One region of the Paenibacillus hebaui genome, then DNA from elsewhere that is predicted to be linked to it. Evidence: riboswitches for the same ligand, from Rfam matches in the RefSeq annotation. Region 1 holds a riboswitch; each other region holds the start of a gene.
What was found. A riboswitch is a leader RNA that binds a small molecule or an ion and turns the genes downstream of it on or off. The one in region 1 is predicted to bind S-adenosylmethionine.
Positions count from the first base shown of each region.

Region 2: linked by a shared signal. The riboswitch ahead of mmuP (S-methylmethionine permease) and the one ahead of metA (homoserine O-acetyltransferase MetA) in region 1 are both predicted to bind S-adenosylmethionine.
Region 3: linked by a shared signal. The riboswitch ahead of ACR32F_RS26815 (methionine ABC transporter ATP-binding protein) and the one ahead of metA (homoserine O-acetyltransferase MetA) in region 1 are both predicted to bind S-adenosylmethionine.

Region 1 covers NZ_CP196836.1:1,953,071-1,963,219, reverse strand. Annotated here, with positions in the region: gene ACR32F_RS08935 (trans-sulfuration enzyme family protein) at 1-1,054, opposite strand, end outside; gene ACR32F_RS08930 (PLP-dependent transferase) at 1,047-2,237, opposite strand; gene metA (homoserine O-acetyltransferase MetA) at 2,262-3,179, opposite strand; SAM riboswitch class I at 3,376-3,501, opposite strand; gene corA (magnesium/cobalt transporter CorA) at 3,953-4,888, shown strand; gene ACR32F_RS08915 (HRDC domain-containing protein) at 5,006-6,007, opposite strand; gene ACR32F_RS08910 (ROK family protein) at 6,184-7,062, opposite strand; gene ACR32F_RS08905 (MOSC domain-containing protein) at 7,127-7,822, opposite strand; gene ACR32F_RS08900 (phosphodiester glycosidase family protein) at 7,852-8,958, opposite strand; gene ACR32F_RS08895 (5'-3' exonuclease) at 8,960-9,856, opposite strand.
Region 2 covers NZ_CP196836.1:6,217,304-6,227,452, reverse strand. Annotated here, with positions in the region: gene ACR32F_RS28250 (ABC transporter ATP-binding protein) at 1-819, opposite strand, end outside; gene ACR32F_RS28245 (cell division protein FtsQ) at 812-1,699, opposite strand; gene ACR32F_RS28240 (MurR/RpiR family transcriptional regulator) at 1,902-2,735, shown strand; gene ACR32F_RS28235 (methyl-accepting chemotaxis protein) at 3,041-3,961, shown strand; gene ACR32F_RS28230 (spore germination protein) at 4,241-5,956, shown strand; gene ACR32F_RS28225 (GerAB/ArcD/ProY family transporter) at 5,977-7,077, shown strand; gene ACR32F_RS28220 (Ger(x)C family spore germination protein) at 7,074-8,276, shown strand; SAM riboswitch class I at 8,351-8,453, shown strand; gene mmuP (S-methylmethionine permease) at 8,542-9,954, shown strand; gene mmuM (homocysteine S-methyltransferase) at 9,932-10,149, shown strand, end outside.
Region 3 covers NZ_CP196836.1:5,912,562-5,922,710, reverse strand. Annotated here, with positions in the region: gene ACR32F_RS26855 (TetR/AcrR family transcriptional regulator) at 1-167, shown strand, start outside; gene ACR32F_RS26850 (Cof-type HAD-IIB family hydrolase) at 679-1,428, shown strand; gene ACR32F_RS26845 (DUF456 domain-containing protein) at 1,483-1,923, shown strand; gene ACR32F_RS26840 (putative polysaccharide biosynthesis protein) at 1,979-3,607, shown strand; gene ACR32F_RS26835 (DUF2515 family protein) at 3,905-5,185, opposite strand; gene ACR32F_RS26830 (thioredoxin family protein) at 5,332-5,676, shown strand; gene ACR32F_RS26825 (COX15/CtaA family protein) at 5,993-6,931, shown strand; gene ACR32F_RS26820 (Cthe_2314 family HEPN domain-containing protein) at 7,142-7,870, shown strand; SAM riboswitch class I at 8,021-8,162, shown strand; gene ACR32F_RS26815 (methionine ABC transporter ATP-binding protein) at 8,289-9,323, shown strand; gene ACR32F_RS26810 (methionine ABC transporter permease) at 9,325-9,984, shown strand; gene ACR32F_RS26805 (MetQ/NlpA family ABC transporter substrate-binding protein) at 10,076-10,149, shown strand, end outside.

The DNA of each region.
Region 1 (10,149 bases):
CAGGGTAAGAAAGAATGCTCTCAACAGCTCCCAAACTTACTGCCACAATTGGCAATTTCACACGGTTAAGCACCGCTTTGGCCCGATCACCCGAACCGACATCAAACGATACGACAGCACCGTAACCACTCGACTGACGCTCGTGAGCTTCACGGCCGGGATGATCAAGCAGCCCAGGGTAAAATACAGCTGTGATATCGCTGCGTCCACTAAGCCAGGCCGCCAGCTTGGCTGTGCTCTGTTCGCTATGCGCCATGCGAGCTCCCAAGGTTTTCATCCCGCGCATTAGAAGCCAGGATTCCTGAGCACCGAGTACGGTTCCAAGTCCATTTTGCAGCTGTTTCAGCTGTATTCCCAGGGAATCCGTACGAGCAACTGCGAGCCCTGCCAACACATCACTGTGACCCCCGAGAAACTTGGTAGCACTATGTACAACGATATCCACACCAAGCTCAATTGGACGCTGATAGTAAGGTGTCATAAAGGTGTTATCCAAGATCGTGATAAGCTCATGCTCCTTGGACCAGGAAGTCACGGCAGCGATATCCGTAATCCGCAGTGTCGGGTTAGACGGTGTTTCCATATAAACGGCCTTGGTGTTTGGCTTGAGCGCCGCTTTTACTTCATCTATATTAGTCATATCTACAAAGGTTGTCTCAATCTGCATACGGCTCAGTATCGAAGTAAGCAAACGGTACGTACCTCCATATACATCTTCCGTTACAATCACGTGATCCCCTGCGGAGAACATCATGAAGACGCTGGAGATTGCAGCCATCCCCGATGAATAGGCGAAGCCTCGTGCTCCACCCTCCAGAAGTGTGATGTAATCTTCCAAAGCCTGACGTGTCGGATTACCTGAACGGCTGTAATCATGTTGAGGAGGATTGAAGATATCAAAATGATGGAACGTTGAAGCTTGGTAGATCGGTACACTGGAAGCACCGGTAGTTTTGTCGATCTCATCACCAAAATGCAGCAGCTTGGTATCGAATTTCAGATCGGAATGGGCATTCCGTTCATGATTATTGGAATTGTTATTTTGCTCACTCATGATGGGTACCTCCTTCAATCTCCTGCTGTGCAGCGGTCAGTGCATTTCCCAGATCCGCGATCAGATCCTCTGCATGCTCAATCCCTACTGAGAAACGTAACAGACGGTCATCCACACCGACCGCATCACGAATCTCAATTGGAATATCAGCATGTGTCTGCACCGCAGGATAGGTCATCAACGACTCTACTCCACCAAGACTTTCGGCAAAAGCAATCAATTTGATGTGACGGAGCAATGGCTCCACATAACGGGCATCCTTCACTTTGAAGGAAAAAATGCCTGTATTTCCGCTCGACTGTTTATTCTGCACTGCATATCCCGGATGATCCGACAGCCCCGGATGATATACCTCTCCAACCGCTGGATGCTCCAGCAGATACTTGGCAATCCTCAAGGCATTATACTCATGCCGTTCCATACGAAGTGCGAGTGTTTTCATGCCTTTCATCAACTGGTAAGAGTCGCTTGGAGACAACACTGCACCAATGGAATTATGCAGAAAGGCCATTTCGGCCGACAATTCTTCACCTTTGGTTATAATCAATCCGGCCAGCACATCGTTATGTCCACCAAGGTATTTCGTGGCACTATGAATGATGATATCGGCTCCAAGTTCAATCGGACGCTGGAAAAATGGTGTTAGCAACGTGTTGTCAACAATGGTCAGCAGGTTATGACTCTTTGCCCAGGAGCTGACTGCTTCCACATCTGTAATCATCATTAGTGGGTTGGTTGGCGTCTCAATGAATACCGCTTTGGTATTGGGCTGGCGGTGACTTTCCAGAGCCGCAAGGTCATTGGTATCCACGTAACTTGCCGTCACGCCAAATCGGGACAGTATGCGTTCAAGCAAGCGATACGTTCCTCCGTACAGATCCAACGATACAATCAGATGATCGCCCTGTCCAAACAAGGCAAAAATAGTTTGCAAAGCCGCCATGCCGGAGCTACAGGCAAAACCAGCATCACCGGCTTCCAGTGCTGCTGCCGCCTCTTCCAACACCTTACGGGTTGGGTTGGTGGTGCGAATATAATCAAAGCCCGTGCTTTGTCCAAGCTTCGGGTGGCGAAACGCAGTGGATTGATAGATCGGAAAGTTAATGGCGCCTGTTACCGGTTCATTAATGGACCCAATTTGAGCTAAGCGGCTTTCGATTTTCAACTTGTTGTTGTCTTCCATTGCTGCATCCTCCTGTAATCTCGATTAAATTTGCGGGCCAATATCGTAAGGTGTTTCCTGATACACATAGTAATTGAGCCAATTAGAGAATAATAAGTTTGCATGTGCCCGCCATGTGGCTGGTGGAACACGGGAAGGGTCATCATTCGGGAAGTAATGTTTAGGCGGCGCTATATCCATTCCTTTGGCCGCATCCCGGTCATATTCCCATTTCAGGGACAACGGATCATACTCGGCATGTCCTGTAGCAAAAATCTGTTTACCGTCTTTGGTAGCCACCAGGAAAATACCAGCTTCCTCAGATTCAGCTAATATCTCAAGATGTTCATTCTTTTCAATATCTTCACGTCGCACTTCCGTATGACGGGAGTGTGGAACGTTGAATACTTCATCGAACCCTCGCAGCAATTGCACATGGGGTTTGTTAATCGTATGTGGGAATACGCCAAAGCACTTTTCATCCAGCGCAACCTTGGGAACACCGAAATGGTGATATAAACCCGCTTGGGAGGCCCAACATATATGCATAGTCGATGTCACATTGGTTTTGGTCCATTCGAAGATTTCCTGGATTTCATTCCAATAGTTGACGTCTTCGAAGTCCATCTGCTCCACAGGGGCACCAGTAATAATCATGCCGTCAAAACGACGGTGTTCAATCTCATCAAAGGTTTTGTAGAACAGGTCCAGATATTCCTGTGATGTATTCTTGGATGTATGGGATTTGGGATGCACCAGTACGATATCCACCTGAATGGGTGTGTTTCCGACCAGACGAAGCAATTGCGTTTCGGTCGTTTCCTTTGTAGGCATCAGGTTTAATATAGCGATACGGAGCGGACGGATATCCTGCTGGTAAGCAGAAGTTTCGTCCATTACAAAAATGTTCTCTCCTGCAAGCACTTCTTTCGCAGGTAATGTGTCAGGTATTTTGATCGGCATGGTGTGTCTAACTCCTCCTTGTGCATAGATAGATGCAGCGTAGGCTGCCATGAGCTTGTCTAAGGTCAATGGACCATAAATCCAGGCCATACGAAGCTCAAGTTCCTTAGCGAAAATCACTGCTGAGAAGTCGGGGCATATAACAATGACCTTCCTCGGATTCCGAGAAAGGTCATATGTAAATAGATATGCGCCTCTCTCATCTCTCAGTTACAACAGTGCCACATGGACACTTGGTCGCTGCAAGAATTAGCACCGTACGGATATACCGCCGGTTGCCGGGTTTCATCGGGCCAGTCCCTCCACCTACTCTTGATAAGATTTCGCTGTATTTAATTGTAATTAAGAATGGTTCACCGTCTACTTTATTACATTAATGCCCTCACGTCAAGTTACAGTTCATGTCTGTTCTCTGGATCGGAACCGTTCATCATCCGTTCTCATACACTGCCTCAGAGCGCGAAATCGACACATTTTTGCGCTTGAAAGCACCCTGTACCAAAGGTATACTAAACAAGTGTTATAAACCCTTATGTGAGAGGTGACATATTCAATGGATGGCGACCCGAGGCCTGACTGGCAGCCGAGTTCCTACAAACTGCATAGAGAATTGATATCAGCATGCCGGCAGCGGGACGTTACTTCCGTTTGTATATAGAGCGAACGCAGTCCTGATCTCCAGGCTCCGCTGCCGACCGGCTGATCTCTTCTTTTTTGCGCCCAAATTGATAAAAATCCGCCAGCTTGGCGGGTGCAGAAGGAGTAGATAAACAATGAAAATCCGGTTGGTAAACAACGGCGTATTTATCCCGGTGGACGACATTCAGCAGGCGCTGACTCCACCAGCAGAGGGATTTTACTGGATTGATGCGGACGTAGACGATTTGGCGGTACTTCAACCGCTGTTCTTAATGCATGATCTGGCCGTGGAAGACTGCTTGAGTGACGAAGAACAACGTCCGAAGATTGAAATTTATGAGAACCATTATTTTATTGTCATTAATAGCATTCGTTTCGATGATGAAGAGATTTTTTTGCGTGCCGTCAACCTGTTCCTTGGCAGACATTTTATTATCAGTGTTACGAAACAGAAAGTCAGCGAATTGCGGACATTGAAACCGATACTATGGGAACAGGAAATCAGTACCCCAGATCGGCTACTGTACCTTTTAGTTGACTTGATTGTTGATAATTATTTCACCGTAGGTGACCGGATTGAAGCACGCATTGAGAAGCTTGAGGAAGACATTCTGATGCACACCAAAAAGTCTCATTTGAATGAGATTATCGGGCTGCGCAGCGAGATTCTGTGGCTCAAGAAAGTGCTGGGGCCTCAGAAAGAGGTCATTAACACACTGAACAAAAAAGACCTGCGCCTCATCGATGATCAGCTGCAAAAATACTTTAGTGACATTTATGAGAATGCTGTGAAGATATCCGAAACCTTTGAGACATATCGCGACCTGATGGGCAACTTGCGAGAAGCTTACCAATCGAGTATTGCCAACCGGGCGAATGAAATCATGCGCGTGTTTACCGCCATCACGACGGTGTTCATGCCCTTGACCGTCATTACCGGTATTTATGGAATGAACTTCGATAACATGCCTGAGCTACACTGGAAGTATAGTTATTTTGTGGTCATCGGACTGATGGTTACTTTGGGCCTGAGCATGTTCTTTATTTTCCGCAAGAAAGACTGGGTTTGAAAAAACGAAATTTGAAAGACGAGGCACTCCATTCGGAGAAAACGCCTCGTCTTTTTTAGTACACCATATACTCAATACGTTACGTACCAGCCTATTTTTCTCTACCCTCTTCTTATACTAACCTGCATTCTGCTCTGTCTCTATGTGCCGACGAAATCGGATTCGAATCATACGCAATCTTTCATAGACCTGCTCCAGACTGCCTCCACCGGGCTTCTCCCCTCCGTATACCTTATGTAATACTGGCTTCAGGAACGTGTCCCCCAACTCCTCATACGCGCTCCACACGGCCTCTTGTTCCTGCTCAGGCATGATCGCCAGCTCGGCATCCAGAAGACAATCCGTATCATAACCTTCGAGATCCAATGTCTCCAACAGCTCAATTAACTCCCTCCGAGACAAGCCGGAACGGTTCACGATCTCCTCCAGCGTAAAACCCTCCTTCATGCCTTCAAGTACCTGCTTGCGTGTAGTGAATCTATCGAGCTCTTGCTTGTACTTCTGCTCTCTTTGTCTGTACAACCAACTTTCATACTCTTCCTCCTTCAGAGCAGTGTATACCCAGTCCAGCGGAAATGCAGTTGAACGCTCCACGCCGTTTGTAAGTTCCATCCATTCCGTACCATACTCGGATGCTTTGCTCTCTCCTACTCCAGGCAGCTGCATCAGTTCATCCAACGTTTGTGGAACAAAGGTACTAATCATGCGCAGCAGACGGTTCGTCGCAATAAAGTAAGGTGCCTTCCGGTCAGAGGCTGCTCTCTTCCTGCGCCATGCGCAAAGGTCCGTATAGAGCTCCTCATTGCTGTATAACTCACTGTAACAATGAAGACGCTGACCACCATAACTACGTGACTTCAGATCATCATTTTCGTGAAACAAACCCTGTAGTAACGGACGGTACCCTTCGCTCATCTGTACAGCCAATTGGTGACGATAAATATGCAGCAGTTCATCCCACGAACTGCCCTCATACCAGATGTTGTCCTCCCGATCTCCCTCCTCATACTTGCTCCACCCCAGATGCCACCCATCTTCCTCTTCACCAATCCACAACTGGGCATGTTCCTCATTCTGACCTGATATTCTGGACAATCTGTTCATGAAAATGACTTCCATTTCTTTTCCCTCCTTCGACATTTCAGCCTGCACAGGTTGTATATGCTACCTTCAGGCAGCACAAAAAAAACACCTCTCCTGCAAAATCCATGCAAGAGAGGTGCTTCCCCATTAACCGTGCTATGCTGTTGCTCATATTTTACCACAATGGAAAAATACGTCAAGTACTTGTTGAGCTAGTTGTACAAAGCCAATTTTGCGAGAGCGAGCGAACCACACAGTCCCGCATTATCTCCAAGTCCTGGTGATACGACATATTGATCAATCTCGGACTGAATTGCCGGATGCTGAACATAGCCAGCCAGTAACTCCTGCAGTTTGCTGCGAACCATCGGGAACAGATGCTCCTGCTTCATCACTCCGCCGCCCATGACGATTTTCTGCGGAGAAAGAATCAGAACATAATTCATCAGCGCATGCGCCAGATAATGTGCTTCCATCTCCCAAGCCTTGTGATCGGCTGGCAGTTCGTAAGCTGGCTGCTCCCAACGTTTGTTGATGGCCGGCCCTGCCGCAAGCCCTTCCAGACAGTCTCCATGATACGGACAGAATCCTTCGTACGTATCCTCGGGATGTCTGCGCACAATGATATGTCCCATCTCTGGATGTGACAATCCATGAACCATTTTGCCACCTACGACAGCTCCTGCACCGATGCCCGTTCCCACAGTGATATACAGACAACTCTCCAGCCCTTGTGCGGCGCCCCAAGTCGCTTCCCCGAGTGCAGCACCATTGACATCGGTATCGAACGTCATGGGTACATCAAAGTGCTCCTTAAGCTTGCCAATCAGATTGTACTGACCCCAATGTGGTTTAGGTGTTGTTGTGATGTAACCATATGTCGGACTTCCTTCGATCGGATCTATCGGACCAAATGAACCTACACCCAAAGCTTCAATACCTTTGCCTTCAAAAAAAGAAATGACTTGAGCCATCGTCTCTTCCGGTGTCGTCGTTGGAAAGCTTACCCGTTCAAGAACTTCTCCTGTTTCCGTACCGATACCACATACAAATTTGGTGCCTCCAGCTTCAATTGCGCCTAAGATCGTCATGTTAGTCACACTCCCAAGTTAGTTTAAAATGGCATTCATATCTGTTGTCTGGACAACGTTAGTTCTAACCCTGCTGCTCGCTCTCCAGCTTGGACAGACGCTTCACCAATGTCTGCCTCCAGCTCTCTGAGAGTGCAGGAATGGCGAGCAAAGCACGCATACCCTCAGCATCTTGCTTTCCCTGATGCATAATCCGATTGGCTTCAAGAATGGTCATCGATGCAGGATCAGTGCTCATTCGTCTGAATATCGACGAGGGGGTTACCTGGCCTTCTTGCAGCACCCGAAAGTAAAATCCGGTATGTCCGCTCTCCTGAAAATAAACAGGCAGTTCCTTGTAATCATACCGAACACCCAGTTTGAAGCAAGGCTGTCTCGGCTGGCTGACCTGAACAGTGGCTTCGCCCAATTCGTACACATCACCAATCCGGACGTCTTCTTCGGCACAGCCTTCAACCGTCAGATTTTCCCCGCAAGCTCCCCAGTCCAGCTTGCGATCCATCAATTGTTCGAGCGCCGGATAACGACTGTAATCGTATACACAAACAGCCTTATCTGGTCCACCATGATGCTCCAGATCCGCCTGGGCATCCCCTGTCATTCCAGTGAATGACAGGAAAACCGGGCTGGATACAGGATGTTTCACAATTCCGCTCATCACTTCACGCTTTTGGCCAAACAGTGGCTGAGGATGCCCGACATTAACGGACAATACAGCCGTTTGGCTTTCATCTGGCTTCAGGTTATGTGTGAGTGTCATCTGATCCTACCTCCCATAATAGCTGTTTTTTAGCGTACAGACCCACCAAAAACGAGTGTATTGCTTAACAAGCGTCCCGGGGAAGTAAGCATTTTACCACCAGCGTACATGCCTGATGATGCACCACCATCGAGATTCATTGCCTGTTTGGCACCTAGCTTCTGCATAACTGCTGCCCACTCCTTGACCGTCGCTCCCGAAACGGTAGCCAGCATAACCGAACCATCGGCCATAATGGCGATACCACTTCTTGCGCCGGAGGCATTCAGAATCTTGGTATCCTTAAAACCCTCGCTTGTTGGATTCACAGCAACCTTGCCGTCTTTCACCAAACGTGGACCTGCTCCCACAGCGGTTACTACCTCTTGCCAAGGAATTTCTTTACCTGATGCATTGGTGTATCTGTAGTTCATTTCTACGGTTGATCCAACTGTGAAACGGTCTGAAGAAGATTTCTGATTGCCCGTGAAGACCAGAACTGAGCCGTTCTTGGGAATCGCAATGTTGTTATTAGGCACTTTCTTGGTAACAACGCCTTTCTCCATCACAACTGCCGTCCCCCCTTTGAACCCAACCGTGGAGCCACGTTCCGGCGTGTAGAGCATCGTAATGCTCGCATTTGCGGAAGGTGTCCGATTAATAAAGGTCGCGTACCAGCTGCGCGATTTTCCTTTCGTGTCCGTAACTTTACCCGTCAGACTCACTTGAAGCGAATCCATGATGGGTGAGCCATCCTCCTTAAATCCAATCGTAGTTCCGTATCTTCCAATATGTATAACCTTACCATTTGCTATTAACATGCCATATGGATCTGGTGCTCCGTTATAGGCTTCGAAAAATGCTCCGTTTATGGCCGCCTGTGCGCCATAAGCTTTTACAATTGAAGGCAATGTTGCGGTCTCACCTACCTGCTTCTTCGCTAATCCTACAGTAACTGGTGTTCCCTTCGGAATGCTAACCGTCTGCACGGTAAAACTGCGTCCTGCTGCTTTTACTTTCTGTACTTTGGCACTAATTGCTGCTTTGGCATCCACTGTCTGCGGAGCACTCACCGCTCCTGAAAGTAATACTGGCAAAGCCAGGACAAGGGTCATAGCCCCTGCCCACCATTTTTCCCCTGTCCGTTTTGTCTGCATGCTACTCACCTATTGCCACTCCCATCCAAGAGCCAAGGCTCTTCATCTCAAGTTGTTCGAACTTGTCCATCACCATATCCGGATCAAGACGCAATTCACATACATCCAGTGCACAAGCTACCGGAACAGCACAGTGAATCTCTGCCAGTTTACGGGACAGATGCAGCATGTCGAGATCATTCTCAATCTTGTTACGTACCGAAGGGGTAAGCTTGTCCATATTGTCGAGAATTCCTTCAATGGAGCCATATTCCTGCACAAGCTTCAAAGCTGTCTTCTCACCAATGCCCCTGACTCCGGGATAATTGTCACTGGCATCCCCCATCAGACCCTTCATGTCAATCACTTGACGAGGTGTCAGCTGTTTCTCTGTCATTAGCGATTCAGGTGTGTACACCATATAATTGCCATGACCTTTTTTCATAATAATGATGCTAGTGCGGTCATTGATCAGTTGCAGCATGTCATGGTCGCCCGTCAGAACCATCACGTTCATGTCTGTCTGTTCGGTGTAATACTTGGCAAGTGTACCGATGCAATCATCGGCTTCAAACCCTTGAGCACCAATATTCGGGATTCCCAAACTATCCATCACTTCACGAATCAGAGCAAACTGGGGAATCAAATCATCCGGAGCTTCCGATCGGTTTCCTTTATACGCCGCATACTCTTCACCACGGAATGTCTTACCGCCCATATCCCAGCAACATACGACATGACTTGGCCCAAAGGTCTGAACTGCATCCCAGAAATAACGGATAAATCCGTATACTGCGTTGGTTGGCACTCCTGCCTTTGTACGTCTGATATAACCACTTGCCGATGTCGCATAAAAAGCACGGAACAACACCGCCATACCGTCTACCAGCAACAAAGTAGGTTCATTACGTTGATTCACTTGAATTTATTCTCTCCTATCTTTGTATCTATTAAATTGAACTAAAGAATATTTACACTTGCCACTACGATGACAGAATAACCTTCCAATCGCTGTTATCCCCAGATTTTTTCGATTCCCTTTTCTCAAGGGAAAATCCGGGGATAAAGGCGAACGCTTCGCTTTTCCAGGTTTTTTCTATCCTCTCCGTTAACGTGTAAATGATTAGTTCAACTTATATAGCAAATAAAATATCGAACTAATTCTATCATTATAGCATAGTTCCGCCAACCATCGACCAGCCAAAAAAGCCC
Region 2 (10,149 bases), 2.9 Mb from region 1:
TTTGAAATGCGCTCCGATCTGAATAGCTGCACGAGTTACTTCAGGTGGTTGGATACCAAGGCGCTCAAGATCGGCAATGCGATTCAATCCTTCTTGTACAGGAAGCTTCCATAAGACACGTCCTGTGTCCATTAAAACGACATCAGCACAGAAGTCAGCGATAAATTCCGTATGATGCTCAATAACAATGATCGTCTTGCCATATTCGGTATTCAAGCGGGACAGGCATTCATAGATCAGTTTGGCATGTTGCGGATCTAGCTGGGAGACAGGTTCATCCACGATCAAAATCTCCGGATCGAGCGACAGTGCTCCAGCCAGAGCAAGCAGATGTTTCTGCCCACCACTTAATTCCCAGATGTACCGATTGCGGATCGTATCGAGACCACACATGGCCAGAGCACGTTCACCCAGCTCCTTATAGTTGGGTAGACCGTAATTCAGAGGGGCAAAACAGGCTTCATCCAACACGGTTGGACGGACCAGCTGATTATCAAAATCCTGGTATACATACCCGATCTGCCTGGAGAGTTCTGCAACACTTCGGTCTTCTGCAGGCACACCCAGCACGTGGACTTCACCAGAGAAGTCTCCTGTGTAGAATTGGGGGATGAGACCGTTGAACAATTTGCACATTGTTGACTTGCCACACCCGTTGCTCCCAATGATCGCAGTGAAACTGCCCCGTGAGAGGTCGAGCGAAGCATTGTTCAGGATAGGCTCATCCGAGCCGGGATAAGTGAAGGTTACATTTTGGATGGAGATGGCGAGATCTGACACGCAAGTGGACTGGGTGGATTGGGCTATTCCATTATGCATAAGGACGATTCTCCGGACCAGGCGTGATGTTGTTTTTGTTACGTTTGACTCGCATGATTAACAAAGTCACTACAGCGATTAATGCAGCAACACCAATGCTGAGCCAGATCGCAGCAGTACCATACTGATCTGCGTAGTCTGTTTCCCAGACCGCAAAGTTAATGTCCATCTCGGACAGGGATTCTGCGCCAAAAGCGAGTAGCAAAAGCAGCAGACCCGTCAGCACAAGCTTAGGACGGAAGAAGCCAGCACCTTCATATTTCATGCCTGGAGTGCGTGGTTTGATGCCCAGCAAGGGTTCGATTTTGCCATAGAGCAGGGGAACGAGGTACAGTGTTGGCAGCAGGGCGAACAGGATGCCCGAGAACAAGACGTCATTCAGAAAACCGACCCCTTCGATCAGAACAACACTTTCCGCAAGTCCCGGGACCGCCTCAAGCTGTTCAACGCCAATCCATACTTTGCCGATGTCAACCAGTGAACTAAGGAACTGATGAATGATGACTCCTGTCATGGCAGCGACCCCAACCTGCCTGCGATTCCGTGGATCACGGACCATCCGTCCGGCAACGTACATGGCGAACGAGAAAGTGATGAATTTCTCCAGCTCGCCCAGTCCGCCGAATTGTCCCAGCATCAACTCACCGAAGATAACTTCGCCAAGAGCAGCACCAAGAGCGGCGATCATAGGGTGGAACAGAATGCAGAGTGTCAGCGGAATAAAAGCAAAGTATTCAACGGACAATTCAATTGGTCCAAGCTGCAGCTTGGGTATAAGCTCTGTGAACATGTTAGACAAGCCGTACAGTGACATGGACAACACAAATATCATCATTTTCTGTGAAGAGGTCAGCGTGTAACGCTCAGTCATCTTCTTCATTCATACATTCCCCCTGAAAGTTGGTGATCTTCATAGCCAAAGTCTAGAGGTTGATTATTAACGGGAAAGATGACATTTGTAAATGAGATGTAATTTTTATTACATAAAAACTATATAAAGATAAAAATATTACATTCATAATCCACTTTGATTAAAGTTCCCTGTTATACTAACGGGAGAGCGAAAAAAGGAGTGCATACAGATGAGTCTTTTTGCCAATAGAGCGCATTTATCGCCCGGACACCTCAAAATCGCTGATTTTGTGGAACGCAATCCCGAAGAAATGTTATTCATGACTGAACAGGAAATCGCTGACCGATTGGGTGTGAGCATTGCCACCGTATCCCGATTCTGGCGTGCCGTTGGTTATGATAATGCGAAGGCATTTAAAATTCGACTTCGTACCTCCAATGACACCACACCGGCCTTGAAATTAAACAGAACGATCTCCCGAATGGATACGGACAGTCTGCCTGTGCAATTGCTGGAGGCCTCGGTTACTCATCTTCAGGAGACCTTGTCTCATATGAAGACAGGTGATTTGGAGCGGGCAGCGGCTATTCTCGCCGGAGCACGGAGAGTGTACATATATGCACCAGGGCCTTCCGCGGGTCTTGCGGAATTGCTGGCATTCCGCCTTGCGCGTTTTGGCATAACCGTCATTCGTCTCACCGCGAGTGGGCATGAGTTGCTGGAATCGCTGATGCACATGCAGCAGCATGACATGGTGTTGCTGCTCTGCTTCACACGTCTGCTGCCTGAAGCAGAGGTGATCCTGGAAGTGGCCAAGGATATGGGGAGCCAAGCAATTCTTGTCACAGATCGGGAGGATCTCCTGTACGGACTCGGGACATCGTTATCTTTTTATGTAAGCCGGGGAGAGCTGGGGGAGTTTCATTCGATGGTTACACCGCTGCTATTAATGGAGCAATTGGTACTGGCCGTCGGGTTAAGGCATAAGGATGAGGCCCTTTTGAAGCTGGAGAGGTTAGGGGAATTGCGCAATCGGTATGCGGCCAAGCTGCCACGCGGATGATTATTAAGGGTATGTGATCATAAAATCAAGAACTTGTACGAAACGATAAGCGCCAAATATGCGGCCTGGATTCATGAGTAGCCGCTTATTTGGTGTTTTTTGAGGAATGGTCGTTCGACATCATTCGCGCTGATGAAAAATAATTATTGGGAAATCAGGCACATGAGTGATCCAAAAGACCCGAATTGGGGTATCTATGATATAGTTATCTCGATTATGCAAGGATACATATTATACGACCCGTTATTTTAACGTTTAATTGTAAGAAATTTTCTATCATGGGATAAAAGTGGGGGGAGTACCAGATGTCTTTAGTAGATATTGTGAAGAAAGATGTTGTGACGGATGAGATGGTCATCAAAGCTATGGAAAAAAGTCTGGCCATGATCAGATTTGATATGGATCGCAGGGTTACGTACGTGAACGATGTATTTGCTTCAACGATGGGATATCAAAAGGAAGACATGTATGGCATGCAGCATCATCAATTTTGCTTCGGAGAATTTGTAAACAGTCCGGAATATGCAGCATTCTGGAATAGCATCTTCAGTGGAGTAAGCTTTCAGGATAAGGTTGAACGCAAGGATGCGAAAGGGAACTCCGTATGGCTTGAGGCAACGTATATGCCGGTGTACGATGAGCTGAATCAGAACATACTGGGTGTATCCAAAATAGCCACCAACATCACCAATCGTCAGAACAATATCTCGGTCGTGGTAAAAGAACTGAAAGCGATGTCCCATGAGCTGAATGAGCAAGCAGATACAGGGATTGGACGAAGCCAGGAGTTAATGTCCAGTATCTCATATATCTCAGAGGTGTCAGCTTCGAACCGTGTGACGCTGACTCATCTGCAGGAACAGGCCGGATCAATCCAGGGAGTGGTACAAACCATACGCGAGATTTCATCACAGACGCAGCTGCTCGCATTAAATGCTGCCATTGAAGCGGCGCATGCGGGAGAATTCGGACGAGGATTCGACATCGTCGCCAAGGAAGTAAAGAAACTATCCACAATGGTGGAGAACTCCATTAATGAGATTCGTGATAGTGTTACCGGAATAACCAAGGAAATTGCCAATATTACAGGCGGTACACAAAAGGTAGAGGCGTATGTCGAGCAGAGCCAGGAGCGAATCGAGATTGCTTTGAATGACTTTAAGGCAATTGCTGAATCGGCTCAGTTGCTTGATGCCAAAGCGGAGCATGTGACCAGAATCGTTTAATATGTGGTGGATGGATCATAGGAAAACCATGCGATATATTCTTGATATCCTTCTGACTCAGTATGTTGACTGATCAATACGAAGCGGTTCCTTATACAGGGACTGTTTTTTTTGCTGTGTTCAAAACATGCAATGGAAGTAAGGAGAATGCGAGCATCTGTTATAAGCAGGTCCAATTGAATGGTCTACAAAAAAACGGGAATTATTGTGTGCAAACGGGGACACAATACTTGGGAATACCTGCAGCTTCGTCATGCAGAGAAATGTTGGGGTGGGAACATGTGGTCAACAATTGTATCCTACGTGCCGGATTTTAACATATGGATGCAGGCATTCCTGGTCGTCATTATTCCGATTGGCATTACTATGACTACGCGCTGGATCAATGCCGCCATTAAACGTGGAAGCTTCTCCCGTTCGGAGCGACCGTCCATATCCTCGAAGGACATCTCGCCAGCCGCCGCAGGGCAGGGCGAGGGAACGGAGACGGGCCACTATGCGAATATTAAGATAACCGGGAAGTACATTACGGATCTGATTAGCGTAAGAGAAAGCTTTGGTCAAAATGCAGACGTGCATATTCGGGAATTTATCATCAGGGGTACGAATACACGCGCTGCGGTCATGTATACCGAAGGTTTGGGAGATCATGACTTAATTATTGATCACTTGATTACACCATTAATGTTAGAAGGCATACCGCAGCTTAAGCAGGAGGGGTTTCTTCATCCGGATAATGCATATTTACTTTCGGCATATCTGCAGAATCAATTACTTCCAGTCAGTCAGATTCAGGAGACCAATTCCCTTCAGGAGCTTTCACTGGGTGTACTTTTTGGTAAAAATGCGCTGTTGGTTGATGGATTGCCGGGTGCTTTATTAATTGGAGCCCATAAAATTAAAGCACGAGGCGTGAATGAACCTTTGTCCGAAGGATTGCTTCGTGGCCCCCGCATTGGTTTTACTGAACAGTTAAGCGATAATACAGCCATTTTGCGTCGCTATGGAAGCGATCAGAGCCTGTTTATTCAGAAGTTTGAAGTGGGAAAACGAATCAAAAAAGATTTGGCGATAGCCTATATTCAGGACATTGCTAATCCTGCGCTTGTGGATGAAGTTCGGAAGCGAATCGAGAAGATTGACATGGACTCCATGCTGGAATCAGGTTATGTCGAACAACTGATCGAGGACAGTACCCTGAGTCCCTTTCAACAGGTATTAAATACAGAGAGACCTGACCGGGTGATGGGTGCCTTGTTGGAAGGACGGGTAGCCATTATGTTGGACGGTACGCCATTTGTTTTGATTGTACCGGTGACCTTCAGCATGCTGCTTCAATCTCCCGAGGACTACTATGAACGCTGGATTCCCGGAACCTTCATGCGAACGTTGCGTATGATGTCTGCCATGCTGGCCTTGCTTGCTCCTGCGCTCTATATCTCGTTTATCTCGTTCCATCCCGGGCTGATCCCCACCAAGCTGGTATTGACGATCATTGAAACGCGAACGGGAGTACCGTTTCCTTCGATCATTGAAGTGCTGATCATGGAGCTCTCGATTGAAATTCTCAGAGAGGCAGGCATACGTCTGCCTAAGCCGATTGCGCCCGCGATGGGTATCGTTGGAGGTCTGATTATCGGCCAAGCAGCGGTTCAGGCAGGAATAATAAGCCAATTCCTGGTTATTGTCGTTGCGGTTACAGCCATTTCTTCCTTTACGATCCCTGTATACAGTGCAGGCTTAACCCTGCGAATTCTGCGTTTTGCCGCCATGTTTAGTGCAGCCGTGCTCGGGTTGTTTGGTGTAGTTATGTTCTTTCTCCTCATCTGTACGCATCTGGCGAGACTATCGAGCTTTGGTGTGCCTTATGTTGAACCAGCCGTGCCTTATCGATTCGGGGAATGGAAGGATTTTGTGATCCGTGCCCCGCTAAATATGATGAGAAAACGTCCCGAGATGACTCATCCGACCGATAAGGACCGAACAAAATCATAAAGTGATTGAGGTGATAAGAAGTGAACAACTCCGAAGGAAAGATTAGCAATAGACAGGCCGTGGTGATTATTGTCAATTACATGCTTGGTGCAGGCATCTTGACACTCCCTAGAACGACCGGTAAAGCTGTTGGAACACCAGATGTCTGGATTTCCATTCTTCTTTCCGGACTAATTATTACAGGTGTCGGCCTTATTATGGTCACCCTGTGTCGCAGATTTCCCGAGAAAACCGTGTTCCAGTTCACCCGCGAGATTACCGGGCGCTGGATTGCTTACATACTGGGCTGTGCCATGATTATGTATTTTATGGTAATTGCAGCATTCGAAATCAGAGTCATGGCAGATGTAACGGGCATGTATCTGCTCGAACGAACTCCAACCTGGGCCATTGTCATGGTTTTTATGTGGATTGGCATATATTTGATCTCCGGCGGGCTTTCCGTCCTTGTACGTGTATTTGAGATCATTTTGCCGATTACGTTGATTATATTTGTAATCGAAATTCTGCTCAGTAACCAGCTATTCGAGATTGGTAATCTGAGGCCGGTACTTGGAGAGGGGATCATGCCGGTTATTAAAGGATTGAAGCCCTCATTACTGTCGTATACAGGTTACGAGGTGATGCTGGTCATGACCGCATATATGCAAGATCCGAAGAAAAGCAATAAGGCTATGACATGGGGCTTAATGATCTCGACAATGATCTACTTGATTACAGTTGTTATGGTTGTGGGCAGCTTGTCCCTTGACGGGATTAAGACAAGAACGTGGCCAACGCTGGATTTGGTAAGAAGCTTTGAGATACAAGGTTTAATATTCGAGCGATTTGAATCATTGCTGCTGGTCATCTGGATTATGCAGATTTTTTCGACGACAGTAATCACACATTACTGCGCTTCGGTGGGAATTCGTGATTTGTTTCGTATGAAGAAGATGCAGGTCATTATGTATTGCTTGCTTCCGTTCATATATCTGACTTCAATGATGCCCAAAACGGTTAATGAGACCTTTGAACTAGGGGATATGCTGGGCAATGCATCCGTGTTTTTATTTGCCATTCTACCGCTGGTATTGCTACTGCTGAGTCTGATTCGCAAAAAAGGAGGCAAACATGCATGATTCACATCCGCTTGCTCTTACGTGTGATCTCTGCCTTGTCCATTCTATTCATCATATCCGGGTGCTGGAGCAGCAGGGAGATAGAGGATCTAAGCGTCTATGTCGGTCTTGGGATTGATATCGGCAAAGAGACGGAATTCGAGAAGAACACTGCAGCTCAGGGAGGAAGGTATTCCAAGCAGAACAATGTGACAGCCACAGTACAGATTGCTCCAGGTAGTTCGAAAAGCCAGAAAAGCGAGCAATCCGGTTCACCTGCTTCAGGCAAAAGCTCCTATTCCAATGAACAGCTCACCGGAGATTCCTTACTGCAAATCTTTCGGCAATTTGCGCTCCGCCGAGATCGTCCACTCATCGGACATCACCTGAAGGTCATCGTTATTTCCAAGGATATTGCCAAAAAATATGGTCTGGACCAACTGCTTGATTTTGTCCTGCAGGATAACGATATTCGTCCGAACTGTCTGGTGCTGATTAGCCATCATCGTGCGGTGGACGTACTGACTTCACAGGACCCTTCCCGAATCCCTGCATTTTATCTCACGGGAATCACGAACAACTCGTATATGTCCAACAAGATCCTGGACCCGGTCTTGTTATCCAAGTTGGACGCCCAGATGCAGTCCGGTTCCAGCTTCCTGCTGCAGAATGTGCTGTATTCCAATGGCGAAGACAAGTTCTCCGGTGGCAGTGTCTTTGATGGAAAGACGAAAAAATTTCTCGGGGAACTGAGCCAGACGGATCTGGAAGGTCTATCGTGGATTAAGCCTAAAGCAAAAGGAGGCGTCTTGAAGACATATAACAAAGATGGGTTCACCGTTGTATTTGAAACGAAGAAGAAAAAAACAAAAGTAATTCCGAAGGTGGTCGGCGATGATATATCGTTCCATGTAAAGAACGAATCTGAAGGCTGGCTGATGGAGGATTGGAGTGTTCCCGAAGAAGAGCATAAGGAAGCTGATCTCAAAGAGCTGGAAACGGCATTTTCTGAGCTGGCCGAGCAACAGGTTCGACAGGTTCTCTACAAACTTCAGCATAGCTATAAAGTAGACGTTGCTGATTTTCGGGATAGTCTGCGCATCAAATATCCGAAAACATGGAAAAAGGTCAAAGACGACTGGGACCAAATCTTTAGCACCGTGCCGATTACATATGAGGTGAAGATTAGCATCACCAATCCGGGTTCTTCCACCGAGTAGAAAGGGAATGTAGCGGTTTATTATTTAATTGTTGACACAACGATGATAGATCGCTATATTTATAAAAAATCATTTTCTTATCCAGAGAGGTGGAGGGACTGGCCCTTAGAAACCTCAGCAACAGATCTGAAGGATACTGTGCTAATTCCAGCGGGTGAACAGCCTGATAGATAGGAGCGTTTGTTTTTATTTGTCAGTAACGGCGCACTCTTCAGGAAGAGTGGGTCTTTTTGTTTTTTCTGGATGAAGGAGTAGGGGAGCAGGCATGGAGAACAACAAAGACAAGGGACATTTTCAGCGTAAAATGCAGGCTCGGCACGTGGTCATGCTCTCACTTGGTGGAGTTATCGGTACAGGATTGTTTCTTAGCTCGGGTTATACGATTCAACAGGCTGGACCGCTGGGTACCATTCTGTCCTACCTGATTGGAGCGATTGTCGTATATCTGGTTATGCTCTGTCTTGGTGAACTGTCTGTGTACATGCCGGAGACGGGGGCGTTTCATAGCTATGCAGCCAAATACATTGGTCCAGCTACAGGGTACACCGTGGCCTGGTTGTATTGGCTGACTTGGACAGTTGCGCTCGGTTCCGAATTCACGGCGGCTGGATTGTTGATGCAGCGATGGTTTCCTTCAGTGAATGTATGGATATGGAGTGCGCTGTTTGCGATTATGATCTTCCTGTTCAATGCGTTGACGGTCAAATTTTTTGCGGAATCAGAGTTCTGGTTCTCATCGGTTAAAGTACTTACGATTGTGGTCTTTATTATTATTGGTGGGGCGGCCATGTTCGGCATTATTCCGATGGCAGATTCGGAACCTGCACCGTTTCTCTCCAACATTACAGCATCCGGCTGGTTCCCGAATGGAGCTACTGCGATATTAATGACGATGCTGGCTGTGAACTTTGCGTTCTCGGGCACCGAGCTGATTGGCATTGCTGCTGGAGAGACGGAGAATCCGGAAAAGACGATACCGAAAGCGATCCATACCACACTGTGGCGTTTGATTATTTTCTTCATCGGAACGATTATCATCTTGTCGGCACTACTGCCAATGTCGGATGCGAGTGTACTGCAAAGTCCATTTGTAGCCGTAATGGAGCGGATCGGTGTTCCGTATGCAGCGGATATTATGAACTTTGTTATTCTGACCGCGATTCTGTCTGCAGCCAATTCAGGCCTGTATGCTTCTTCACGGATGCTCTGGTCACTGGCAGATAAAAAGACGATCTCTCCGTGGTTTGCCAAACTGACCAAACGTGGTGTACCACTGAATGCGCTACTGATCAGTATGGTTGGCGGCGGCTTGGCCTTGCTGTCCAGCATCATTGCGCCGGGAACGGTCTATATCACATTGGTCTCCATTTCGGGTCTTGCGGTGGTTGCGGTATGGATGAGCATTAGTGCATCACAGTACATGTTCCGTAGGCAATATATACGGGAAGGGCATTCGGTAAAAGACCTTGTCTACCGGACACCTCTTTATCCGGCTGTGCCTATTATTTCTTTTGTATTGTGCCTGGCTTCATGCATAGGTATAGCCTTTGATCCAACGCAGCGAATTGCACTGTATTGTGGGGTTCCATTTATCGCACTGTGTTATGCAGCATATTATCTGACAGAACGTGTGAATAAGAAAAGAGGACAAGTACATGACGCAAGCAAAACAGACTAATCCCATAGCACAAATTCTGCGTGAACATCCGGTGATGCTTCTGGATGGGGCGCTGGCAACCGAGCTGGAGCAGCACGGCTGTGATCTGGATGATCCGCTCTGGTCTGCCCGTGTGCTGCTGGAGAATCCGGACGTCATCGTTCAGGTACATGCGGATTATTTCCGTGCGGGAGCGGACTGTGCCATTACATCCAG
Region 3 (10,149 bases), 3.2 Mb from region 1:
TTGTCAGCACCATATGGGCATCGCTGCATGGTGTAATCCACCTGTATATGGGCGGGTTCCTTGGTGATGTTAAGGCAGCTCATACCGTATACAAACAAACAATGGATTTGATGTCCCAATCCTTGTTTGCAGCTTCCAAGGCAGACAGAGGAGAAGACAGGGAATGATTGCATTAATCTTGGCTGCGGACTAGGCTGGGAAATAGGCAGAGTGACAATGGTTAAGCTAAAGCGGTTCATCCTGTAGGGGTGACCGTTTTTTTGTTTAGGAAATTATACATACAAAAAAATGCGGATAATTTTATTCACCCGCTAGGGTGATTTTGTTCTGGGTTCGGGCACCGATTGTGTCGTATGGGGGCGTATATGACTAGGAATAGACAACAACTGTAAATGGTGTGAAAGTTTCAACCGCGAGCGAGTTCTTTGTTGCAGGTTGACGATCTGTGGTAAAATATCGTTAGCTGTGACGTCCGGAGCTTCCGCATATGCGGATGCCGGGCGATCTTGTTGTGAGAGAATGTTGAAGTATATAAAAAGAACATTTAAGTTGAACTGGAGATACAATGGGGAACGGCAGAGAGGACCTAACAACTCGAAAGGTTTTCTGTCCACGTAGAGCCTATATGTATATCCATGAGTTCAGCTTGGAGAGAGACAACTGAGGAGGAAATACAGCATGAGTGAACTTAAATACAAATTGCTTGCACTCGATATGGATGGAACGTTGCTTAATGATAATCATGAGATCACACAAGAGACCGCCAAATGGATTCGGATCGCTATTCGTCGGGGTGTACATGTGTGCCTTTCCACAGGAAGAGCTGTATTCCACGCCATGCCTTATGCGGTACAGCTTGGGTTGGAAACACCAATGGTTACGGTGAATGGCAGTGAAGTCTGGAAAGCCCCGCATGATCTGCACATGCGTCATCTGATGGACCCGGCAATGATTCGCAAATTGCAGGAGCTTGGGGAGAAATATAACAGCTGGTACTGGGCATACTCCGTGGAAGAGCTGTTCAACCGTGACCGCTGGACAGATGATATTGAAGGCCGGGAATGGCTGAAATTTGGCTTTACTACCGAAGTGGATGAAGTCCGTCACCAGATCATGATGGAGCTGCAAAACATGGGCGGTCTGCAAATGACCAATTCCTCACCCGTCAATATCGAGATTAACCCTGGTGGTGTATCCAAGGCAAGCGGGGTAGCTGAAGTATGCAAGCTGTTAGGCATAGAGATGTCCGAAGTGGTTGCTGTCGGAGACAGCCTGAATGATCTGGCCGTGATTGAGGCGGTAGGTCTGGGTGTGGCTATGGGCAATGCCCAGGAGCAGGTGAAGGAAGCGGCTGACCTGATCGTAGGGAGTAACAATGAAGACGGCATCGTCGAAGTGATCCGTGAACATATTTTGAAGGGGGAGTAACCTTTGCTCGCAACCGTTGCCTGGATTTTAATTGTGCTGCTGTTTGCAGTGGGGATGGCTGGAACGGTATATCCGATACTGCCTGGTGCTGTAGCGATTTTCTTCGCGTTTCTGGTCTATGGATGGTTCTTCAGCTTTGATCCGTTCGGTGTGTGGTTCTGGATCATCCAGATTTTGATTGTCGTGGTGCTGTTCGTGGCTGATTATGTCGTCAGCGCATGGGGCGTGAAGAAGTTCGGCGGTTCCAAGTTATCAACAACGCTGAGTACGATTGGTGTCATCATTGGCCCATTTGTCATTCCGGCATTCGGACTGGTACTGGGGCCGTTTATCGGTGCTTTTATCGGGGAACTGATCGGAGGGTCTTCACCTTCCAAGGCGTCCAAAGTTGGATTTGGTTCCGTGGTGGGGCTGTTTACAAGCACCGTAATGAAAATTATTTTGCAAATCGTCATGATTGTTCTGTTTATTATCTGGGTGGTAAGATTCACATAGACGTTTGGGATTCAACTGAATGCACGTCCGTGTGGGGGAAAGAAGGGGAATTGGCTTGTCTAAGAAAGAAACATTCATTAAGGGTACGCTCATTCTGGCGGCAGCTGCGCTGATCGCGAGAGTTCTCGGATTGGTTCAACGGGTGCCGCTGGAGCATATCCTCGGGGATATCGGTAACGCATCGTTTACCATCTCCAATACGGTATATTTAATGCTGTTAACTGTAGCAACGGCGGGCATACCGAGTACACTTAGCAAAATGGTGTCGGAACGCTACGCACTCGGACGCGCGGGTGAAGCACAACAGATCTACCGTGCAGCCCTGATCTTTGCGGCTGTCGCCGGGGTAGTCATGTCTGCTTTATTGTGGTTCGCAGCACCTTATTATGCTACGTATGTCTCCAAAGTACCGGAATCGGTCAGTGCCATTCGCGCCTTGGCCCCAGCCTTGCTGCTCTTCCCGGCCATTGCGATGATGCGTGGATATTTCCAGGGACGCGGTAACATGACCGCAGGCGGTATTTCACAGATTGTGGAACAGTTCGCCCGAGTAGGTACAGCCATTATCGTGGCTTATGTCATGCTGCAATGGAACTACGATGACCAAACGATTGCTGCGGGTGCATCATTTGGTGGCGTGTTAGGAAGTGTTGGTGCCTTTGGCGTCATGCTGTACTTCACCTTGAAGCTTCGTAAAAATGACCGTGCTGCACAATTGAATGCTGAGCGTGTTGAGCAGTTGCCCATGTGGGGCATCTACAGTGATATCTTTAAGCTCTCCATTCCAATCGTATTGTCTTCACTCGCTGTTCCAGCGATTAACTTTATTGATTCTTCCCTTGTGGTTCCACTGCTTAGCGGACGGATCGGACTTGAAGAAGCAACAGGAGTGCTTGCGATCCTCGGTGCTAAGGCCCAAAGTATTGCTGGTATCCCGCCAATTCTGGCCATCGCTTTGAGTCAATCGCTTGTGCCCGTCATTTCGGCAGCATTTGTGCGCAAGGATGAAGTGCATCTGAAGAATCAGGTTACACTCGCTTTGCGCATTTCGATTCTGACAGGCATGCCGATTGTCATTGCACTGTGTGCGGCGGCGTATTCGGTTAATGGATTGTTGTTTACGGATCTGGATGGAACACCAATCATTACATTGCTAACTTTTGGTACCATTTTCCAGATTACGATGATGACCACCAATTCCATTCTGCTCGGAGTGGGTAAACCACGAATTACGATGATCAGTGTGGCAGCAGGTATTGTGGTCAAACTTGTAGCGAGTCTGATTCTGGCTCCGATGTTTGGCATTTATGGCATCATTATCGCGACCGCATTGTGTTTCCTGGTTATTACGTACTTGAATCTGCGAGTGCTGAGAAAAATTGTTGATTTCTCAATCATGGGTGATCGCTGGAAAGGGTTTATCATCACCGTGCTGCTTGCAGCAGGTGTCGGTTTTGCAGCAAACTGGACGGGGAATCAGATCTTTAGTTTATTCCTTCCAGCACGTGTATCCTTCTTGCTCACCTGTTTGTTTGTTGGTGCGCTTGTTGTTGTGGTGTATCTGGTCCTGATGGTTGTGCTGCGTGTGTTACGCAAGGACGAGCTGGGTAACTACCCCCGCATTCTGCAAAAAATACTTCGTCCACTCATGCGTCTTCAGCGTGGAGCTGGGCAAAGAGGATAACCCTGTGAGGTTTTAATCAAACCTCATCATTCTGTAAAAACACGGTACAAGCTCTGTCTGCTGCTGAAGCGGACAGGGCTTTTTGTTATTCAAGTCAACTGTTTTTTTGAATTACACTCATCAAGTCGATTACATGTATAATGCACCTCTTAGAATGGACATTGGCATAAACCGCTGTTTATCTGATGAAATTCTAGTAGATGCATTTTATTATGCCAGCAATTAACGGACAGAAGTCCAAACGAATATTTCTACGAAACGAAGCGGGGCAATATTCCTTCACGCAATCTGGTAACTTTAATGGATGATGGCTTTGGCATCATGGGCCAGTGCTGTTTTCAGCATGCCGTACCGGTGTTCGTGACTCATCTCGAACAGCCAGGGGCGGCGTGGTGCTGTCAGATGGCCGAGGCAATCGCGATTTTGTAGCCAATCCTGCCTTGTAATCGGTTCGTAGGGCGTATCGCCCCACACAGAAAGGAGCTCGGGACTATACAGTCGTTGACCTTCCGGCAGCCATTCCTGATCTAACAGCTCTTGACTATAAAATGCACGTTCTCCGGCTTCATCCTCATTAGCTGTGAACAGTCTTGGCCAATATTCAGCACGTGATCCACGATGGGGGACGGATTGTGCGAACTCCAGCACTTGTGTGTACACCTGCTCCACGCCAAACAACATGGCATATAAACCTTTGCCAAACATGATCCGCTCATCCAGCTTGCCAAAATGTTCAATCACTCGCCCTGCGAGTCCCGATCCACGTCCCAAAGGAAACACGATATGATTCAAGCCCGCCAGATTATGCAGATGGAATGCAGGTTTGGTCAGCACTTCTTTTTGAAAATAAGGATGCTGCACGACCCGGCTCTCAATATAATTCTGCTCATTAATAATTAATGCCACACTTAGCAAAGAACTGCTTCGTTCCAGCCAAAACCGCTCCCAGAAAGGAGTCATAAACACCGATACATGAAAATGGTCCAGCAAATGGAAGCAGCTCCGGCCAAGCCGGCGACTATGCATGTACAGTAAAAGCTGGGGATATGCATCCTGGAAAATGAGTGCATTGCAGCGCTCCAGCAACCGATACATATGCTCGCGATCCGTTTGATTTTGCAAATTGTGCATAAGATCACTCTGAAGATCGGTCATGTGATAACCGCCGTTGCGGGATACCATATGGGCAAGCAAAGCCCAATGCAGCTCGGGATATTGCTCGTAACATTCCAGATAAGCTGCTGTACGGGTAATGTTACTCCGATTGTTTTCCAGCGTTAATGTTTTGATCTCTTCCAGAATAATGCAATCCTCTTCACATACCAGTGCGCTGTGGGCATTTCGGACAGACGGGTTTTCACTCCCTGGCAATAAGCGCTCTATTTCAGATTGCAGGGTTGCCGCTGTATCGGAATCCCAAGCCATGTCACGCAAAGGGTGACGCAGCTGTGTGGAGGCTTGCCAAGCCGCCTGTTTCCCCCGCCACACTTCACGGGCCGCGCCGGGAATGGATCGAACAATCTGAAATATGGACCCATGATGGGGGGAATCGGATGAATCCGTTTTAACGGAAGTCATAACATGACATCCTTTCTTAATGTTCTGTATGTTTTATTTTCATATTTTTTACGCTGTTTATTCTAAGTATGTGCTGAATATTTGACTTCCACTCGGCAATTTGCTTCACTTAGGATAAGACAAGGTATAGAAAGGAAGATGCTGTAATGGAACAGATTACATCCAAACCGGAATTTGATGTAGCGATCCAATCTCCGCGTTTAACTGTAGCCATATTCAAGGCAGATTGGTGTGGGGATTGTAAGTACATCGATCCGTTTATGCCTGAGGTTGAAGAAAAGTATTCTCGTGAGATGACACTGATTGAGGTAGATGTGGATCAAGTGGGTACGGTTAGCGAAGAGCAGAACATTCTGGGCATCCCAAGCTTTGTAGCGTATACGGATGGACGGGAACTCGTTCGATATGTGAACAAGCTGCGCAAGTCGAGAGAAGAGATTGAGCAGTTCCTGGATCGGGCAGTTGAAGTGTATAAAACGATTCATAAATAAATGTTTAGCTGAAATATATAAAAGCATGACATGTTCATGTTGTAAAAGGGTATACTACAAACACGCCATTTCTCTTGAAGCAGGGGAATGGCGTTTGTATGTTCAGTCATTTTGGGAGAAACTAAATAGGGTACATATGTATTAATGACCTGTGGGTCAATATTTCGTCAGACGTTAACATTTTGTCACAAAGGGCGGCGTCAATGACACATTTATCCGTTATAATAAATTTAGTTGTGAAATAAGTGTCAAAGTACTGAATCAAGCGGAGAATATAGTTCTTCGCCATCTTAAACCAACAGCAGGTGAGAAAACATTGAAGCACTTAACCTTGTTTAAATGGTTAACCGTATTAACTTGTCTTGTCATGTTTCTGGCCACATTTGGCGGAGGCATCGTAACCAAAACGGAATCGGGTCTGGGTTGCGGCACGGAATGGCCTTTATGTAACGGGAAACTTGTGCCAGCACATACCGTTGCCTCACTTATTGAATATTCCCATCGCGCCGTAAGCGCACTGGCGGGGCTATTGTCCATCGCCTCTTTTGTTGCATTTCTGCGGTTTGGAAAATCACGCCGGGACCTGCAATTGTTTTCATTTTTAACACTAGTATTTGTTATTGTCCAGGGAATTATGGGGGCTTTTGCCGTCGTCTTCTCCCAATCCTCCGCGGTCATGGCACTGCATTTCGGCTTTGCACTGATCGCCTTTGCCAGTTCGCTTATGATGGCGCTGGGCATACGGCAGGAGGCTCGGGATGGTGGATTGGAACGTCTGAATAAGTACCCTCGGGTCAGTAAAAAATTCAGGAATCTGGTCTGGTTCTCCACGATCTATACGTACCTTGTGGTATACACAGGCGCTTTTGTGAGTCATACGAATTCTGCTGGAGGATGCTCTGGATTTCCGCTCTGTAACGGGCAGATTATCCCCGAGCTCTCGGGAGGGGTAGCTGTTGCTTTTGCTCACCGTGCAGCTGCTGCGTCGTTAGTGATTGTTATAGCCATTTTGGGTCACTTCGCCTATCGCAAACATCCGGATAACAAGGAAATGCAGACCCTTGGCGTGGTATCCGTTGTTCTAATCCTACTGCAAGTGGTTATTGGTATCTGTATGATGTTTACAATGAGTCGTCCGGAAGTATATATGTTTGTAGCACTGGCTCATATGTTGGATATTGCCATTTTGTTCGGTGTGTTAACGTATATGAGTTTCCTCGTGTACAAGCTGCATCGCCCGGTTAATCGTTTCTAACCTATTTGAACTCCAATAGCCCAGCTATAACCCAATGAAAAGTCCACCCCCATTGATGTAGATCATTGGACAGGTGGACTTTGTTTGATGTCAGGCATGTCAGGGCAACCTATTGTAAGCAGCAATTGCACGTTTACTCTAATTCCGAATTTGTTTAATATGATGAATGATTAGATTATGACTTTGTAGGGTGGAAAGAGGAGGTTATATATGCTGCGAACGTTGCTGGGGGAAAAGCCGCGTACAAACGAAGGACTACTGAAGGAAGCAATGAATGCAATGGCGGATACGCTTGAGCTATTTCAGCGGCAGATGCATGTGGATCATGATCCCACTCATGACTACCGGAAACTGTATGTGTGGACCCAGGGACTCATATCCTCGCTGGACGAACTGGAGCAAAGCTGCTTTGCTGCATCCCATTTTCGCAAAAAAGTCGTCGCGGGCTCCACAGACGATATGACGATAACAGAAAAAGCGGAATATGCCCGTTACGTCTATTTCTACAAGGATGGATTCATCCGCTGTTTTGCTATTCTGGATAAGTTGGGAACCGTGTTAAATGAAATATTTGAGTTGAATACATCTCATGCCAAAGCTCATTTTTCTTATTATACCGTGCTAAGACAGTTCGATTATGCCAGGGATCATCGTAATCTTGCCCTGCAATTGATTCAAATCAAGGACTCATACCGTGAACCGATGAGCAAACTGCGCAAACGACGTAATATGGAGATTCACTACATGAACTCCGAAATGCAGGATGATCTATGGCAGCTACACCAGACCATGCAAGGGAAAGTGAAACTGGAGGATCTGGATCAGCATCTACTGGAAATGCGTCAGGGTGTGGATATGGTTTGTGAAACGTTAACAACTTCTTACCGCTATATTAATAATATATGGCATAAGCAGGGTAAGAAAAAATTAACACAGTAAAAGATTGCAATAATTCCCTTTGACAAGTCGGAATACTTGGAATATACTGAGTTTCAATCAAGTTTTACACGAATATAACTGATATTTAAAAGTTCGTTTACATTATAAAGCATAAACTACATGAACTTATAGAATTCTACAACATCATATTTCTTATCGAGAGCGGCGGAGGGACAGGCCCGATGAAGCCCGGCAACCGATTTATAACTAGATGACAGCTGTGTCATTCGTTATAGATGTTAGGTGCTAATTCCTACAAAATGGTGCAAGACACGATTTTGGCAGATGAGAAGGTATTTTCTTTCACGTGAAGAGCCCTTTTTGTTTCTGCAAAAGGGGCTCTTTTTTATATGCCGAAGGGGAGTTTTCCCTTCTTTCGGGTAAAGATACATGTAGGCGTTGGGAAGGAGTAGTCATTTTGATTGAATTAAAAGGTTTAACGAAGACGTACGGCAAGGGTGGAAAATCTACAACGGCGTTATCCGACCTGGATCTGAGCATCCGTAAGGGTGAAATATATGGGGTAATCGGGCATTCCGGGGCAGGTAAGAGTACGTTGATCCGCTGCATTAATCTACTGGAACGTCCCACTGCGGGGGAAGTATGGGTCGATGGTGTCAATCTGACCACACTCAACAAGACCGAATTGCAGCAGCAAAGACGCAAGATCGGTATGATTTTTCAACACTTTAATCTGCTATCCTCTGCAACGGTATATGACAATGTGGCTTTTCCGTTAAAGCTCGTGAATACACCCAAGGAAGCGATGGATCGCAAAGTTAAGGAAATGCTCTCCCTGGTTGGTCTGGAGCACCATAGCAATAAATATCCGGCCCAATTATCAGGTGGACAGAAGCAACGTGTAGGAATTGCAAGAGCACTTGCGAGTGATCCGAATGTACTTCTCTGTGATGAGGCTACCTCAGCACTTGACCCGCAGACGACCAATTCGATCTTGAAATTGTTGCTCGACATTAACGAAAAGTACAACCTCACGATTGTTCTGATCACACATGAGATGCACGTAATCCAGAATATCTGTGACAAGGTGGCTGTCATTCATCAGGGTGGCATTGTGGAACAGGGGCCTGTCACAGACGTATTCCTGAAGCCACAGCATGCGATAACACGTGACTTCATGCTGCGTGACCACGAAGCTGGAATTGCATTGGAAGAAACCGCCCTGGCGAATTCAGATGTTCAATTGCAAGCAGATGGTTCTTCGAAACTTGTGAAAATATCGTTTTTGGGCAATAAAACGTATGAGGCGATTTTGTCTAGAACGGTACGTAAGACGGGTGTAGATTTCGCCATCCTGCAAGGCACCATTTCAACGATCAAGCAAGTTCCCTACGGACAGCTTACGGTTCGGTTTGAGGGTGATACGAATGCGATTAACCTTACGGTTACTGAATTGATATCGCAGGGACTTGATGTGGAGGTGCTTCGTTAACATGGATTTTTCAACCGTACGTTGGGAAGAGATTGGTACAGCTTCAATAGAGACATTGCAAATCCTGGGCGCTTCTGGCTTGTTCACCATTATTATTGGTTTGCCGCTTGGCGTATTACTTTTCATGACAGCAAAATCCGTCTCAACGCAGTCACGCGTGGTGTATTCTGTTCTGTCATTGATTGTAAATATTCTGCGTTCGATTCCGTTTATCATACTGATTGTAGCCCTTATTCCGTTCACTCGTTCACTGGTTGGTACGGCTACAGGGGTGCTGGGCGTTATACCGCCTCTCGTTATTGCAGCAGCTCCTTACTTCGCTCGATTAGTTGAAACGACTCTGCGTGAAGTCGATCGGGGTGTCATTGAAGCAGCACAGGCGATGGGAGCATCTACCGGACAGATTGTAAGACGGGTGTTGCTGCCTGAGGCTTTACCTGGTCTGCTTGCGGGTATTACGATCACCATCGTTACGCTTGTTTCTTATACGGCGATGGCGGGGATGGTTGGCGGTGGAGGGCTGGGGACACTGGCAATCAACTATGGATACTTCCGTTATCAGAATGAAATTATGATCATTTCCGTTGTATTTATGGTCATATTGGTGCAGATTCTGCAGATGGCTGGAGATCGCTTGGTTACATTGTTCACCAGGAAATAACACATAGACAGCAGGTGGCATCCAATTCAATCCTCAATCTTGAAAAAGGATGGAACTTGCAAAAAAAATGATTAGTGAAGGGGTTTTACACATGAAAAAATGGTCTTTTGCTCTACTTAGTCTTATGCTGATTGCAGTACTGGCTGCATGCGGAAACAACAAGGA